2 regions of the Clostridium sp. Marseille-P299 genome follow, and region 2 is predicted to be linked to the other one. Evidence: predicted binding sites of a transcription regulator. Region 2 holds the regulator's gene; the other holds the start of a gene.
The links. The regulator HrcA, encoded in region 2, represses chaperone genes, less so after heat shock. The targets are predictions, from matches to a motif close to TGTTAGCACTCNNNNNNNNNGAGTGCTAACA.
Positions count from the first base shown of each region.

Region 1 (8,714 bases), on a different contig from region 2:
GTAGCTTCAGAAACTTTATCTTTATAGCTATTATTCACGCTATTCTTGTCTGAATTTCCTAAGCCCCAAAAATTATCTGAACCTTGTGAGGAGCTATTGTTACTTTTATTACAAGAAACGAAGACTAGGGCAATAAGACATATCACTATAATTTGCATATATTTTCTTATAATTTTTTGATTTGTTACATTTTTCTTCAATGAAATGCCCCCAATCTTTATTATATGAAATCAGAATTTACACTGGTAACTTTGTTATCAGTATTACCGATTCATGTAATATCAACCGTGGATTTCAATGCCAAAGTAAACAACAAATAATGCAGATATTATAATCCATTAGTTGTTTTGAATTTTAAATTTTATTTTGAATTTAAATATATTGTAATTGTATAATTAAATTTAAAAAAGCTTATAACAATCATTTAAAAATTGATTATTATAAGCTTTTTGTACTTACTTCATTTATAAAATTGATTATTATAAGCTTTCTGTACTTACTTCATTCTTATATTCATATGTTTATGGATTTATGCTTGATTATTGTTGTTTAATCGATTATCAACTTCTTCTAAAAATGCCTTCCAAGCATCTTCATTCTCTACATAATATCTTGGACAATTCTTTCCTGTTACATCATAATGTCTTAAAATATCATCACTTGTAAGATTATATTTCTTACATAATGCAACGCTTAATTCTACCAAAGACTCATATGTGCTTTCTGATGGCTCTCCTTCAATGGTTTTATGGCTAAATTCAATGGAAATTGTATCTAGATTTCTTTCTTTTGATGCAAATGCAATTTCGTTAAGTGGTAAACATTGAATAATTTCTCCCTCAAGCCCTATAAGGAAATGACTACTAGCATATGTGCTTTTTGTATCTTTTAAGCTTTCAAAGTAGTTTTTATTTGACTGTGCACTGGTTCCTGAATTACCAACATAATGAATTACAATACCATTCACCTTTTCTAACGCATCCTGAGGACGAGAGTACGGATTTGGAGTTAAAAAGTCTTGTACTATTTTTGTTCCATTCTCTAATGTTAATGCCTCATCACCTTTTTTAGAAGAACTAATCAACGTTATGATACCTTTTACTGAAAAAAACAGAATTAGTACAAATAAAATCAAAATCATAACAGCAGTAAAACGCCTAATGTACATTTTTTGCTTTTTTCTTCTAAGCCATTCTTCTTTCGTTAACTTTTTCATACTTCCCAGCACCTTTCCTTTTATAAAACAATCAAACGATATCGTCTGTTGTTGTAATCTTTTATTCAGCGAACATACGCATTCCGCTTTGCTACAACTTAATGCCAATTACGTAGCCGATCTGCATATCAAAGGGTACTTTTTCTCCCATTGATATAAGGATTTTCTGACTCTCGTCGAAACAACGTCAGACTAACTTCATAGATTAAATTATTTCATAAAATCAGTACTATTTCAAGTTTAAAGAATTAAATTTATATTAATTTTTCGATATATTTAAAAATTATATGCAATTATCTAGTATTTTTATCTATTTACCCATTGATAATGGATTTAAAATTCCTTATAAAACAAAAAAATAGTTACATGTAAGGTCTTTGTTACCTTATATGCAACTATTTTTCTGTAATTCAAGAGTTGTATTATGCTTTATAATACAACTCTATGCTTCTAAAAGAAGCACCTTTTTTACTCTTACTTATCATCTACACTGTAGTTCAAGAGCTGCATTTTGCCTTTAAATGCAACTCTACGCTTCCAAAAGAAGCACCTATATTTACTTTTACTTATCATCTACACTATAATTCGGTTGCTTCAAAAGAAGCACCTATATTTACTTTTACTTATCATCTACACTATAGTTCGGTTGCTTCAAAAGAAGCACCTATATTTACTTTTACTTATCATCTACACTGTAGTTCGGTGCTTCTTTGGTGATATGAATGTCGTGTGGGTGGCTTTCTTTTAAAGATGCAGCTGAAATTTTTACAAACTTACCAGTTGTCTTTAATGTTTCAACATCCTTTGCTCCACAGTAACCCATACCAGAACGAAGACCTCCCATAAGCTGGAATACAGTATCTTCTACAGTACCTTTATATGCTACACGACCTTCCACGCCTTCTGGAACTAATTTCTTAGCATCCGCTTGGAAATAACGATCTTTACTTCCATTTTCCATAGCAGCAATTGAACCCATACCACGGTATACTTTATATTTTCTACCTTGGAATAATTCAAATGTTCCTGGAGATTCATCACATCCAGCAAATATGCTACCCATCATACATACATTTGCACCAGCAGCAATTGCTTTTGTTATATCACCAGAATACTTAATTCCACCATCTGCAATAATAGGAATACCATATTCTTTCGCAACATTGTAAGCATCCATAATCGCTGTAATTTGAGGTACACCAATACCAGCAACAACACGAGTAGTACAAATAGAACCTGGTCCGATACCAACTTTAACACAGTCAACACCTGCTTCAATTAATGCACGAGTTGCTTCCCCTGTTGCTACGTTACCAGCAATAATCTGAAGTTCTGGATATGCTTCACGTACCATTTTTACACACTTAATAACATTTTGAGAATGACCATGTGCAGTATCGATAACAATGGCATCTACTTTAGCTTTTACTAAAGCATCTACACGCTCTAAAATATTTGCTGTAACACCAACACCTGCAGCACAAAGTAATCTACCCATAGAGTCCTTTGCAGCTAACGGATATTTGATAGTTTTTTCAATATCTTTTATAGTAATTAAGCCTTTTAAGTTTCCTTCATCATCTACGATTGGAAGTTTTTCTTTTCTAGCTTGACCTAAAATTTTCTTTGCTTCTTCTAAAGTCACGCCTTCTTTTGCTGTAATTAGACCTTCAGAAGTCATAGAATCTTTAATTTTTTTTGTGAAGTCAGTTTCGAATTTTAAATCACGATTTGTTATAATACCAACTAACTTCTTACCTTCTGTAACTGGCACACCTGAAATACGATATTTCGCCATTAATTCATCAGCATCATGAAGTGTATGTTCTGGAGATAATGAAAATGGATCAGAAATAACACCATTTTCAGAACGTTTTACTTTATCAACCTCTTCTGCCTGCTGTTCAATTGACATATTTTTATGGATAACACCGATGCCACCTTGTCTGGCCATAGCAATTGCCATTCTATGTTCAGTTACTGTGTCCATACCAGCACTCATAAGTGGTATATTTAATTTAATTTTTTTAGTTAAGTAAGTAGATAATTCTACTTGATTAGGAATCACTTCAGAATATGAAGGTACTAGTAATACGTCATCAAAGGTTATCCCTTCACCTATAATTGTTCCCATTGTAAGATCCTCTCTTTCTAAAAACTATATAATAAAGTGAAATAAAAATTAACGTATATGAAACGAATTTTAAATAAATTCACCGCTAATTTTTGTTATAAAAAATCAGCCAATTGTCTATAATTTCTATAGACCGCTGCCTGTTTAAAACGATAATTTTCACAAGTATACTTTTTTTCTTATATAATGTCAAGCCCTATAGGGCAAGAAACGCTACTCTACTTATTAAAAATAATTATAAATTATGGGAATATTATTAATATAACTCACGCTATGTGAAGTTTTGCCCCATATAGCATAATATTAACAACATTCCCTAAAAAAATATTTTAATACTCAGATAATTTTCTTGGTGCTTTTTGCTTAATGCATGCAAGCATCTTTTCGCTTGGCTCAAATAAGATTTTTAATACTTCATTCTCGCTTCTTGCGATAATTGCATATACATTAGCTTCTGGATTTAATGATGTAAAATCTTTTACTTTAAGTTGTTGATGGGTATATGCATCAAGTGCATGTGAGTTTACTGGTGCCATCATTTCAACTTTTTCGAAATCAATACGTAACGCATTCTTTCTTTTTGCATTCCCCATAATCTTATCAAAATCAAGTTGTCCATCGCAGAATACATATTCATATTCTACATTAAATCTTGGAAATAAAAAGACTGCTACAACTATTAAAACAGTTGCTACTAAAATCGCAAATTGGCCAATTAATAATACACCAAATATAACAAAAAATACGATTAATGCAATAATAGCGGCCTTAATCAAACGATCGGACATCGTAGTTCTTCTACGCACACTAGCCTCAGCGTATGACTCATTCATGGACCTATTCCCTCCTAGTTTTGCTTATTACATGTACGAAAGTCCCTGTAACAATATAACTTCCTAAAATTCATTATACTAAATACATGCAGAAATTGAAAGGCTTTTCCATGAAAAAAGAAACTTAATTTCTTAAATCTTTATAAAACACAAGCTGCATTCCAATAGATTATTACAACTTTGGTGCGGTACTACGTATTTTCTCAGAAAGTAAAGTATTTTCTCAAAAAGTAAAAGGACATTATAAATCCATGTTTCCATGAATTTATAATGTCCTATATTATTTATAATCTATTTCGTAATCTTAGCAATAATCCGATTTTATCTAATATACATTTATAACAGATTATATTAGATTACATCATACCCATTCCGCCAGGAGCTGCTGGCATTGCTGGAGTTTCTTCTTTAATATTTGCAACTGCTGATTCAGTTGTTAAGAATGTAGAAGCAACGCTTGTTGCATTCTGTAATGCACTTCTTGTAACTTTTGCTGGATCAAGGATACCATCAGCTACCATATCTACATACTGTTCTGTTAATGCATTGAAACCAACACCAGGAACAGATTCTTTTACCTTATTTACAATAACAGAGCCTTCAAGACCTGCATTACGTGCGATACAATTTAATGGAGCTTCAAGTGCTTTTAAGATAATGTTAGCACCTGTCTTTTCATCTCCTTCTAAAGTATTTGCTAATTTAGCAACTTCTTTGGAAGCATGAATGTAAGCGGAACCGCCACCTGCGATGATACCTTCTTCAACTGCAGCTCTTGTAGCAGCTAAGGCATCTTCCATACGAAGTTTGTTTTCTTTCATTTCAGTTTCAGTTGCTGCACCAACACGGATAACAGCTACGCCACCTGCAAGTTTTGCAAGTCTTTCTTGAAGTTTTTCTTTATCAAATTCAGATGTAGTTTCTTCAATCTGAGCTTTAATTTGAGCAATTCTTGAATCGATTTCTGCTCTATTTCCTTCACCATCAACGATGATAGTGTTTTCTTTTTGAACTTTAACGGATTTTGCACGACCAAGTTGATCCATTGTAGCATCTTTTAATTCAAGTCCAAGTTCTTCAGTAATTACTGTACCACCAGTTAAGATAGCGATATCTTGAAGCATAGCTTTTCTTCTATCACCATATCCAGGTGCCTTAACACCAACAACTACGAATGTTCCTCTTAATTTGTTAAGAACTAAAGTAGTTAATGCTTCACCTTCGATATCTTCAGCAATAATTAATAATCTTGAACCACTTTGAACGATTTGCTCTAAGATAGGTAAAATTTCTTGGATATTAGAAATCTTCTTATCAGTAATTAAGATGTATGGGTTTTCAAGGTTAGCTTCCATTTTATCCATATCTGTTGCCATATATGCGGAAACATATCCTCTATCAAATTGCATACCTTCTACTAAATCAAGTTCAGTTTTCATTGTTTTTGATTCTTCGATTGTAATAACACCATCGTTAGAAACCTTTTCCATAGCGTCTGCTACTAATTCACCAACGGTTTCATCACCAGCAGAAATTGCAGCTACTTTTGCAATTTGCTCTTTACCAGTAACTTTAGAACTCATTTTAGAGATTGCTTCTACAGCACAATCAGTTGCTTTTCTCATACCTTTTCTTAAGATAATAGGGTTAGCACCTGCTGCAAGGTTCTTCATACCTTCATTGATCATTGCCTGAGCTAATACAGTTGCAGTTGTTGTACCATCACCAGCTACATCATTTGTCTTTGTAGCAACTTCTTTAACGATTTGTGCACCCATATTTTCAAATGCGTCTTCTAATTCAATTTCTTTTGCAATGGTAACACCATCGTTTGTGATAAGTGGAGCACCAAAAGATTTATCAAGTACAACGTTTCTTCCTTTAGGTCCAAGAGTTACCTTTACTGTGTCTGCTAATTTATTAACGCCAGCTTCAAGGGCTGATCTTGCTTCTGCAGCATATTTAATATCTTTTGCCATAATTAACATCCTCCATAATTTAATTTATTGTGTATGAATCAGTTCTTTCATTCGAATCAATTAATCTTCTACAATTGCTACGATATCGTTCTGTTTTACTACGATATATTCGTCTTCTTCTAATTTTACTTCAGTGCCAGCATATTTAGAGTAAATTACCTTATCTCCAACTTTAACTTGCATAGTAACTTCTTTACCATCTACAACTCCACCTGGTCCAACAGCAACTACTTCTGCCTGTTGTGGTTTTTCTTTTGCCTGTCCAGGTAATACGATACCTGATTTTGTTGTTTCTTCTGCTACTAATTGTTTTAAAACTACTTTGTCTCCTAAAGGTACTAATTTCATAATGTTTCCTCCTTATTCACTGTTCGACTAAGTAAATCTACTACTTTCTTTATTATTAGCACTCACTTTGAACGAGTGCTAAATTCTAGGTATATATTAGTGAATTTCGCATTTAAATGCAAATCACTGGTCAGTAGTTATCATTATAATACAAGCTCTTTTCAATTATATACTCTTGTATCCTCGTTTATTCTCACTTTTTCATTAGTTTTCATTTTAACCTAAAAATTTTCCCTCTATCTATTCTACCATTTTATTGTTATAATTATTCCCATAAATAGAGATTACCTCTACATTCTAGGTTATAATTGAATAATGAGGGCTAAATATTAGATTGTAATTTGCAATCCTTGCTTATTATTCATAGCTTAGTCATCTACGTAGATTAACTCTCTAGTCATTACTATACATTACTTGAAATATATTACAAAGCAAGAATCTATTGATTTGCTGCATTGAAAGGATATAAAAATGCTTCACATTACTTCTTTAGATACTGGATTAGAGTTATTTAAAACACTCGGTTCCGATGTAAGAATTGATATTATTAAATTACTCCTTAATAATAAGGATATGAATTTAAATGAACTAGCTACTAACCTAAATATTACAAACGGTGCTCTAACAAGCCACATTAAAAAACTTGAGGATTGTGGTCTTATAAAGATTACGAATGAGGCAACTGGCCATGGAAATGAAAAACACTGCCGTGTATGCCTAGATAAGATTTTAGTAGACATCGCTTCAGCGGAAGTACCGTCCGATATCTATGAAGCTAATGTCTTAATTGGACAGTATAGTGATTATCAAATAGAACCATGCTGCGGACTAGCGACACAGGAGGGGTTACTTGGAGAGCTCGATAATATAAGATATTTCTCTCACCCAGATCGTATGCTTACTAATATGCTTTGGTTTCAAAAAGGATTTGTTGAATATTTACTTCCTAATTTTATACCTACTGCTCACGTAATCGATGAAATTACCATTCAAATGGAATTAGCTTCTATTGTAACTAACTGTGATTCCGCCTTTGCAAGTGAATTAGAATTTTATCTAAATCAAGTTTCAATCGGTAAATTTATGATTGCTGGTGATACTGGAAGTGAATCCGGTGTTTATACCCCTAACTGGTTTGATACTTCTTGGAAACAACACGGTGTGTTAAAACAGATCTCTATAAAAAAAGAAGGTACTTTTATAGATGGAATGAAGCTCTCAGATGTCACTATCGATTCTTTCCAACTTGACTATTCAAGTATATTAAAATTTAAAATTGCAGTTACTGACAATCCTAAATACTTTGGTGGTATAAGTTTGTTCGGAAAAGGCTTCGGAAATTATAATCAGGATATTCGTATACAAATAAAACATAGTTAAAGCAAAAATAGGCTTTTACAGGAGGAATTAACCTATTGTAAAAGCCCTTATTTTCTATTCTATGTTAATAATACTATTGATTTTTTGCATGGATCTTGGTAATGCATCCTTCGAATTTTTCCAAGGTTCATTTATATAACGATAATCAAATTTATCTGTAAACCATTCCAAATCATCACGAACTCGTTTCATATTCTCTAGGTATATTAAGTTCAAATTCTTAGTAAACTCTTCTAACTCATTCCCTTTTAGATTATCAGCTGCCTTCTCATACAACAAAGCATAATGATTCATACAAAAACCCTTAGAGGATTGAAACTTCTTTTTAAACTCTTGGTCATTTTTATATAAGTAAAATACCGTTACAATGTATCGTTCATACATTCCCTTGATGCGATTGCATACATAACAAGAGTGGTTCAGATTTTCTACATATTCTGATATCGCTGAGCTTCCTTCTTTTTTCTTAAAGAAACCACCGGAAGGGCCTCTTCCACTAGCAGCTAATTTTTCAATATCTTTAATCGTCTTTTCCATATGAGTTAATAACATAAGTGATAATCCCAAACGATTTTGATTTTTGTACATAAGTTTTAGATGATTCGTACAAAATCCAATCTTATTGGTCTCCATACGGATATCATCTTCCATATAGCTAGGGCCCATTACGAATTCAATCGCTCCTTCTTCTAAGGAACGATACATTTCACAGATTGGGCATTCACAATCTTTATTAAAGGCATCATTTACGGGAATTGTATATAATTGTTCTTTCATCATATCCTCCATACTGCCTGATAGCAGCTTATTCGTAATCAAAAAGT
Region 1 covers NZ_FJVE01000006.1:550,530-559,243, forward strand. Annotated here, with positions in the region: gene BN4220_RS06510 (aryl-sulfate sulfotransferase N-terminal domain-containing protein) at 1-200, opposite strand, end outside; gene BN4220_RS06515 (peptidoglycan recognition protein family protein) at 530-1,216, opposite strand; gene guaB (IMP dehydrogenase) at 1,893-3,350, opposite strand; gene BN4220_RS06525 (DUF6106 family protein) at 3,680-4,183, opposite strand; gene groL (chaperonin GroEL) at 4,540-6,162, opposite strand; gene BN4220_RS06535 (co-chaperone GroES) at 6,223-6,510, opposite strand; gene BN4220_RS06540 (ArsR/SmtB family transcription factor) at 6,982-7,890, shown strand; gene BN4220_RS06545 (DUF6062 family protein) at 7,945-8,667, opposite strand.
Region 1: BN4220_RS06535 (co-chaperone GroES) is a predicted target of HrcA. The motif match lies at 6,564-6,594, and genes of this name have one in related genera.

Region 2 (8,714 bases):
CTGCCTTGTCATTGATGAGTTGGATGCTGGAGTGTTTGAGTACATGCTTGGTGAGCTTCTTGATATTTTTAAGAAAAGTGCTAGGGGACAGTTGATTTTTACTTCCCATAATTTAAGAGCCCTTGAAATGCTTGATAAGGAGAGCATCATGTTTTCAACGGTGAATCCAGTGAATCGTTATATTCATATGAAGAACATTAAAAGTTCCAATAACCTTCGTGACGTTTATCTGAGAGGCATTACCCTTGGTGGTCATAATGAGGAAATTTATGCGCAAACAGATAGCTTAAAGATTGCCAGAGCATTCCGTAAGGCAGGTAGGAGCATGAGATATGATAAAAAATGAGAAGAAGGTTATTGTCTTTATTGTAGAGGGGATGAGTGAAGAAGCAGCGCTTGGGACCATTATGAAAGAGTTTTTTGTAAATGAGGAAGTGCAGTTTTTCATCGTTCATGGTGATATTACTCTTCATGATTACGTAAGCGTGGACAAGATATTACTAAAGATTAATAAAGTTCTGGACACTGTGAAGGAACGATATCGTTATAAAACTTCGGATTTTCTTAAAATCATTCATATTACAGATACCGATGGTGTATTTATCTCCGATGATAAGGTGACAAAGGCGAAAGTTCCTGAGATTACCTATTATGAAGACCGTGTGGTGGCCCCTTCGGTTTCTTCGACCCTAGAACGAAACCATAGAAAAGCAGATATTTTATTTAAATTAAGAAATACAGGAAAGGTAAAAAAGATACCGTATCGTATTTATTTTAATTCTTGTAATTTAGAGCATGTGCTTTTTGATGAGCTTAAAGATTTTAGCGATGAGGAAAAAGAAGAGATGTCAGATGCCTTTGCGGATCGATACGAAGGGTGTTGTGAAGAGTTTATTGATTTTATATCCAGTGAAAACCTTGCAGTTGTGGGTTCATATCAAGATACATGGGACTTTATTGAGGAAGGGATGAATTCGCTGCAACGCCATAGCAATATGCATCAGATCTTTGGGCAGGACTTGGAGTAGCCATAATTGCTATTACTTATATTATTATGTATTAGAAATCGCAATTATTGACATTTGTTTATGGGATTGGTAAAATAATGTAAATTATTGTTTTGATTCGTAAAATTAGCAACAGCTAAATTAAAGACAGATTTTGCAGGAGCTAATATTAAGAAGATTTTTTGTTATTCCAATTATCATTTTTATTATTGCATGAATAATGGCTGGTGTGTCAGTTATCACATCAGTCACTTTTTTTAGTTGTTAAATATATGAATATCATTCTATTAATTCTATGTTTATAATTTGGGTTAAATGGTTAAGTGTGTTAATTATATGTTTTAATAAAAAAATTAAAAAAAATCCATAATACATATTGACAAAATAATTTGATAGTGATATCTTATGTTTAAAGATATTAGCACTCTAATCGAATGAGTGCTAACAACATCAACATCATATGTTAGCTCAAACATTTCATAGTACAGATGAATCATCTGAGAAAGAGGGTATGATGGAATTAGATGATAGGAAGATAAAAATTTTACAAGCTATTATTCGCAATTACCTAGAAACAGGGGAACCAGTTGGTTCAAGAACTATTTCGAAGGATACGGACTTAAATTTAAGTTCTGCAACAATTCGAAATGAAATGGCTGATTTAGAGGAATTTGGATATATAGTGCAACCTCATACATCTGCTGGAAGAATTCCATCGGATAAGGGATATCGATTCTATGTCGATATGCTGATGGCGGAAAAGACAACAGAGGTAGAAGAGATGCGAGGCATGTTACTTGAAAAAGCAGATAAGATGGAAACACTTTTAAAACAAGTAGCAAAGCTTTTAGCAGTTAATACAAATTATACGACAATGATTACTGCACCACAGTATCGTAGCCGTAAAGTTAAGTTCATACAAATCACTGATGTAGATAGTACACAGATTCTAGCAGTAATTGTTTTAGAAGGTAATATTGTTAAGAATAAAATAATTTCAGTGGATGAACCACTTGAAAAAGAAATTGTTTTAAAACTTAATATTGTGCTGAACACATTTTTACAAGGCTTAGATTTATCGGAGATTAATTTATCCTTAATTCAGAAAATGAAAGCACAGACTGCTGGGTATACTAATGTTGTTAGTGACATACTCGATGCGGTTGCACAAGCAATTAGTGAAGAAGAAGATGTACAAATCTTCACAAGTGGAGCAACCAATATTCTTAAGTATCCTGAATTAAGTGATACAGAAAAAGCCAGCGAGCTGCTTTATACAATAGAAGAGAAAAAGCAACTTACGAATCTCATGAGTAGCGAAGCAGAAAACGGTGAAAACCGAGGCATCCAAGTATATATTGGGAATGAAACACCAGTAGAATCCATGAAAGATTGCGCAGTAGTTACAGCTACTTACCAAATCGAAGAAGGCGTTTATGGAAAAATTGGTATTATTGGTCCAAAACGAATGGATTATGAAAAAGTTGTTAGCACCTTACAAAGTCTTATGAGCCAATTGGATGACATTTTTAAAGGTGATAAAAAATAAGATGTAGTTACGATGGGAAGGAATGGTGAAGATAGTTGTCAGATACAATAGATTTTAACGAGTTAGAAAAAGATGAACTGGAAGATATGATAGAAAAAGATATCGCTGACAGTACAAATAATAGCGATGATACTTCTGAAACAACTGAAGAAGTTACTGAAGAAGCTACAGAAGAAGTAGAAGAAAGCACAGATGAAGAAAACGGTAAAGATAAAAAATCCTTTTTCAAGAAAAAAGATAAGAAAGATAAAAAGGATGAAAAAATCGAAGAATTAAACGACCGTTTGATCCGTACTATGGCTGAGTTTGATAACTTTAGAAAACGTTCTGAAAAAGAAAAATCTCAGATGTTTGAAGTTGGAGCAAAAGACATTATCGAAAAGATTTTGCCAGTTGTTGATAATTTTGAAAGAGGACTAAGCGTTGTTACTGAAGAAGAAAAATCAAGCGCTTTTGTTCAAGGAATTGAGAAAATATACAAACAATTACTTGACGTCCTAGAAGCTGCGGGTGTAAAAACCATTGAAGCAGTAGGAAAAGAATTTGATCCTAATTTCCATAATGCAGTAATGCATACAGAAGATGAAGAATTAGGTGAAAATATTATAGCTGAAGAATTCTTAAAAGGCTATATGTACCGTGACTCTGTTGTAAGACATAGCATGGTAAAAGTAGTGAATTAAATAAGTTTATACCAAAAGATTAGGTTTTAATTAATTTTTTGATTAATTGTTATAATATAAATAGGAGGACAAAAACATGGGAAAAATAATTGGTATTGATTTAGGTACAACTAACTCATGTGTTGCCGTTATGGAAGGTGGAAAACCAGTCGTAATCGCAAACACAGAAGGCGCTAGAACAACTCCATCCGTAGTTGCTTTTACTAAAACAGGAGAAAGAATCGTTGGTGAACCAGCAAAACGTCAGGCAGTAACAAACGCTGACAAGACAATCTCATCCATTAAAAGACATATGGGTACAGATTATAAAGTAAGCATTGATGATAAGAAATACTCTCCACAAGAAATTTCTGCAATGATTCTTCAAAAATTAAAAGCTGACGCAGAAAGCTATCTTGGAGAAAAGGTAACAGAAGCTGTTATTACAGTACCTGCTTACTTTAACGATGCTCAAAGACAGGCAACAAAAGATGCTGGTAAGATCGCTGGTCTTGATGTTAAGAGAATTATCAACGAGCCAACAGCAGCAGCTTTAGCTTATGGTCTTGATAATGAACATGAACAAAAAATCATGGTTTATGACTTAGGTGGTGGTACATTCGACGTTTCCATTATCGAAATCGGTGATGGTGTTATCGAAGTATTAGCTACATCTGGTGATAATAGACTTGGTGGTGATGATTTCGATGAAAGAATCACTCGTTACTTTATTGATGAATTTAAGAAAACAGAAGGTGTTGACTTATCTACAGATAAGATGGCTCTTCAAAGATTAAAAGAAGCAGCAGAAAAAGCTAAGAAAGAATTATCTGCTTCTACAACAACTAACGTTAACCTTCCATTTATCACAGCTACAGCTGAAGGTCCAAAACACTTTGACCTTAACTTAACTCGTGCTAAATTCGATGAATTAACTCATGACTTAGTTGAAAGAACTGCAATTCCAGTTCAAAATGCATTAAAAGATGCTGGTTTAACAGCTTCTGAACTTAGCAAAGTATTATTAGTTGGTGGATCTACTCGTGTACCAGCAGTTCAAGAAAAAGTTAAACAATTAACTGGACATGAACCAAGCAAATCCTTAAACCCAGATGAATGTGTTGCTATCGGTGCATCCGTTCAAGGTGGTAAATTAGCTGGTGATGCAGGCGCAGGCGATATCTTATTACTTGACGTTACTCCATTATCCTTATCCATCGAAACAATGGGTGGTGTAGCTACAAGATTAATTGAAAGAAATACTACAATTCCTACAAGAAAGAGCCAGATCTTCTCTACAGCAGCTGATAACCAAACAGCAGTTGATATTAACGTAGTTCAAGGTGAAAGACAGTTTGCGAAAGACAACAAGTCTCTTGGACAATTCCGTTTAGATGGAATTCCACCAGCAAGAAGAGGTGTTCCACAAATCGAAGTTACATTTGATATCGATGCAAATGGTATCGTAAATGTATCCGCAAAAGATCTTGGAACAGGAAAAGAACAACACATCACAATTACAGCTGGATCTAACATGTCCGATTCTGATATCGAAAAGGCAGTTAAAGAAGCAGCTGAATACGAAGCTCAGGATAAGAAACGTAAAGAAGCAGTAGATACAAGAAACGACGCTGATTCAATCGTATTCCAAACTGAAAAAGCTTTATCAGAAGTTGGTGACAAACTTGATGCTTCTGAAAAATCTGCAGTAGAAGCTGACTTAGCTCACTTAAAAGAATTAGTAGAAAAAGCAAATCCAGAAGTAATGTCTGATGGAGAAGTAGAAGACTTAAAGGCAGCAAAAGAGAAATTAATGAACAGTTCTCAAGCATTATTTAGCAAGCTTTATGAGCAAGCTCAAGGTGCAGCAGGCGCTGGCCCAGATATGTCTGGAGCACAGGATACAAGCTATGCTGGCGATGATGTAGTTGATGGTGACTATAAAGAAGTGTAATATTAAAAACTTCAAAGAAGTATGATTAATCTTAAAAAGAACGTCTAGAAAAATCAAAACTTCTTACGGAAGTAAAACTTCAAGAAGGATCAAAACTTTTTGATGAAGTAATACTTCACCAAGAACAAAAATCTTGACGAAGTTTATAATATTCAGTAATATAGTGCTTATGGGTCCGTACCATAGCAGCAATGAATAGGCGGTCTTTCATAGACTGCCTATTTGTGGATTAGAAATAAATAAATTATTCAAATTAAAAAATTGAATCGAATATCAAAAAACTTACCAATGAATAATGATGTACAAATATTCAGAGCGAATCTATGGAGAATTTTAGTATATCTTAGTCAAATGTGAAAAAACTAGTGATGATTCGCCATGGACGGCGAATCAAGATGCCACTGAGCCAGGATGGCGAATTGGTATCGGTCACGAACACTAAGAAAAACTCTCCATTCGACTTAGATATACTTAAATTCGGAATCGAGTAGCGGCGAATATTTGTACAGCATGATTCATTCCAAAGCGTAAACTTTGACACTCAAAACATGTAAAATAGTACTCCCAAAAGTTTAATATGGAGAGTAGGAGGAAAGTATGGCAGATAAAAGAGATTACTATGAGGTCCTTGGAGTTCCAAAAAGTGCCTCAGATGATGATATTAAAAAAGCATACCGTAAGCTCGCTAAAAAATATCACCCAGATGCAAATCCAGGAGATAAAGAAGCAGAAGCAAAATTTAAAGAAGCTTCCGAAGCATATGCAGTGTTAAGTGATGCGGATAAGAAGAGACAATACGATCAATTCGGTCACGCAGCATTTGAACAAGGCGGCGGCGCAGGCGGATTTGATTTCTCAGGAGATATGGGAGATATCTTTGGAGATATCTTTGGCGATTTATTCGGCGGTGGAAGAACAAGACGTGCGAATAATGGTCCTATGAAAGGTGCTAACCTTCGTACAGGAGTTCGTATTACTTTTGAAGAAGCAGTATTTGGCTGCGAAAAAGAACTAGATTTAACATTAAAAGATGAGTGTAATACATGTCATGGAACAGGTGCAAAACCAGGAAGCCATCCAGAAACTTGTAGCAAGTGTGGTGGTAAAGGTCAAGTTGTATTTACACAACAATCTTTATTTGGTATGGTTAGAAACGTACAAACTTGTCCAGACTGTCAAGGTACTGGTAAGATCATAAAAGAGAAGTGTTCCGACTGTTATGGTACTGGATATGTAAGCAATCGAAAGAAAATTCAAGTATCCATTCCAGCAGGTATTGATAATGGTCAAAGCATTCGTATTCGTGGTAAAGGAGAACCTGGTACTAACGGAGGCGAACGTGGTGACTTATTAGTAGAAGTAAGTGTATCAAGACACCCAATCTTCCAAAGACAAGAATATGATATTTATTCAACTGCTCCAATGTCATTTGCTCAGGCTGCATTAGGTGGCGATGTTAAAATTAGTACAGTAGACGGTGACGTTTTATATGAAGTAAAACCAGGAACTCAAACAGATACTAAGGTTCGCTTACGTGGTAAAGGTGTTCCAACGCTACGTAATAAAAATGTACGTGGTGACCATTATGTAACATTAGTGGTACAGGTACCTACTAAGTTAACAAGTGAACAAAAAGACTTAATTAAGAAATTGGATGAATCCTTTACAGGAAAGAAAGATTCCGATAAAAAGCATGATGAGAACGAAGAAGGAAAGAAGAAAAAATTCTTCGGAAAATGAGCAAAAAATTTGAAAGGTACGGGTAAAACATGAAGTGGAAAAAACTTACGCTTGAAACAACCACCGAGGCAGTCGATCTTGTCAGCAGTATGCTAGATGAAATCGGTATTCAAGGAATAGAGATAGAAGACAAGGTACCGATTACTGAGGAAGAAAAGCAACGTATGTTTATTGATATTCTACCAGAGCTTGGACCAGATGATGGTGTTGCCAATGTAAACTTTTATCTTGATGTAGAAGAAGATGAGAACGAAATCATTTTAAAGGTAAAAGAAGGTTTAGAAGAATTATCTGCCTTTGTTAACATTGGTTCTGGTGAAATTAAAGCTTCAGAAACAGAAGATAAAGACTGGATGAATAACTGGAAAGAATTCTTCAAGCCTTTCCGTGTAGATGATACAATTGTGATCAAACCTACATGGGAGACACTTTCTGAAGTAAAAGATACTGATTTAGTGATTGAAATAGATCCAGGAACTGCATTTGGTACTGGTTCACATGAAACAACGAAACTTTGTATTTTAAATATGAAGAAATATATGAAGCCAGGAGATAACCTATTAGACCTTGGCTGTGGCTCTGGTATTTTATCAATCATTGGTATGAAACTTGGAGCTAAACTTGCAGTGGCAACAGATATCGATGAAAATGCAGTCAATGCTTCGGTAGAGAATGCAGAAGTAAATCACTTAAACGTTAAGAGATTAGAAGAATCAGATACGGTTCTAAGAAATGAAGGTTTACTCGAACTTTTAGATGGTAATGTCATTGATGATGCGAACTTAAGAAAGAACATCGGGCAAAACTGTTATGATGTTGTAGTATCTAACATTCTTGCAGATGTAATCATTCCTCTTTCCGATGTTGTAGCTGAATTCATGAAGCCAGATGGGGTATGGATTAGCTCTGGTATCATTGATATGAAGGAAGAAGAAGTTAAGCAAGCCCTTGATAAAAATGGCTTTGATATAGTAGAAGTTACTAAAATGGGTGACTGGGTATCTATTGTAGCAAAGGTTAGAAAATAGAATTAATTATATAAGAGACTGTCTCAAAATAGATCTATTTTATGCGTGTAAAATACTATTTTGAGGCAGCCTCTTTTTTGTTTATATATGATTGTATTTAGTAAATAAATGCACCAAATTGATTTTATATTTCATGCTGTTACAATTAACGAATGAACTATATTGCTCTGGATTTGATTTTGTTACACTTGAAGAATGCTTCACATTAATCTATTCTGTGATTTTGTCACAGATAACCAACTTCATATTTGTTACTATAAAGAAAAACAATGTGGAGGTACTTATGACAGTACAAAAAAGGAAAAGATACGCAACTGTAAATATAAAACAATGCGTAGCATGTGGAAGTTGTATTAAAGTTTGTCCAAGAAACGCAATCACGGTTCCAAAAGGAATTTATGCGGACATTGATACGAGTAAGTGCATTGGTTGTGGGTTATGTGCTAAGGCATGTCCAGCTTCGGTAATCAGTATTATTACAACATCGGTGGAAAGCGAGGAAGCGCATGAAAACTAAGAAGAAATGGTATGACTATTTATGGATTTTGTCTACGATTTATTTGATTTTAGGCTTTGTAAATATCCTTTTTGCGTGGATTGGACTCATTTGCTTTTTTGTACCACTAGGTATTTCAATTGTAAAAGGTAACAAATCCTATTGCAACAAATACTGCGGAAGAGGGCAGTTATTTGATCTACTTGGGAACAAATTAAAGCTATCAAGAAAAAAAGATATTCCAGGCTTTTTAAAGAGTCACTGGTTTCGTTATGGAT
Region 2 covers NZ_FJVE01000007.1:1,369,369-1,378,082, forward strand. Annotated here, with positions in the region: gene BN4220_RS13890 (AAA family ATPase) at 1-346, shown strand, start outside; gene BN4220_RS13895 (hypothetical protein) at 333-1,028, shown strand; gene hrcA (heat-inducible transcriptional repressor HrcA) at 1,522-2,556, shown strand; gene grpE (nucleotide exchange factor GrpE) at 2,592-3,239, shown strand; gene dnaK (molecular chaperone DnaK) at 3,316-5,172, shown strand; gene dnaJ (molecular chaperone DnaJ) at 5,770-6,912, shown strand; gene prmA (50S ribosomal protein L11 methyltransferase) at 6,942-7,940, shown strand; gene BN4220_RS13925 (4Fe-4S dicluster domain-containing protein) at 8,224-8,457, shown strand; gene BN4220_RS13930 (4Fe-4S binding protein) at 8,447-8,714, shown strand, end outside.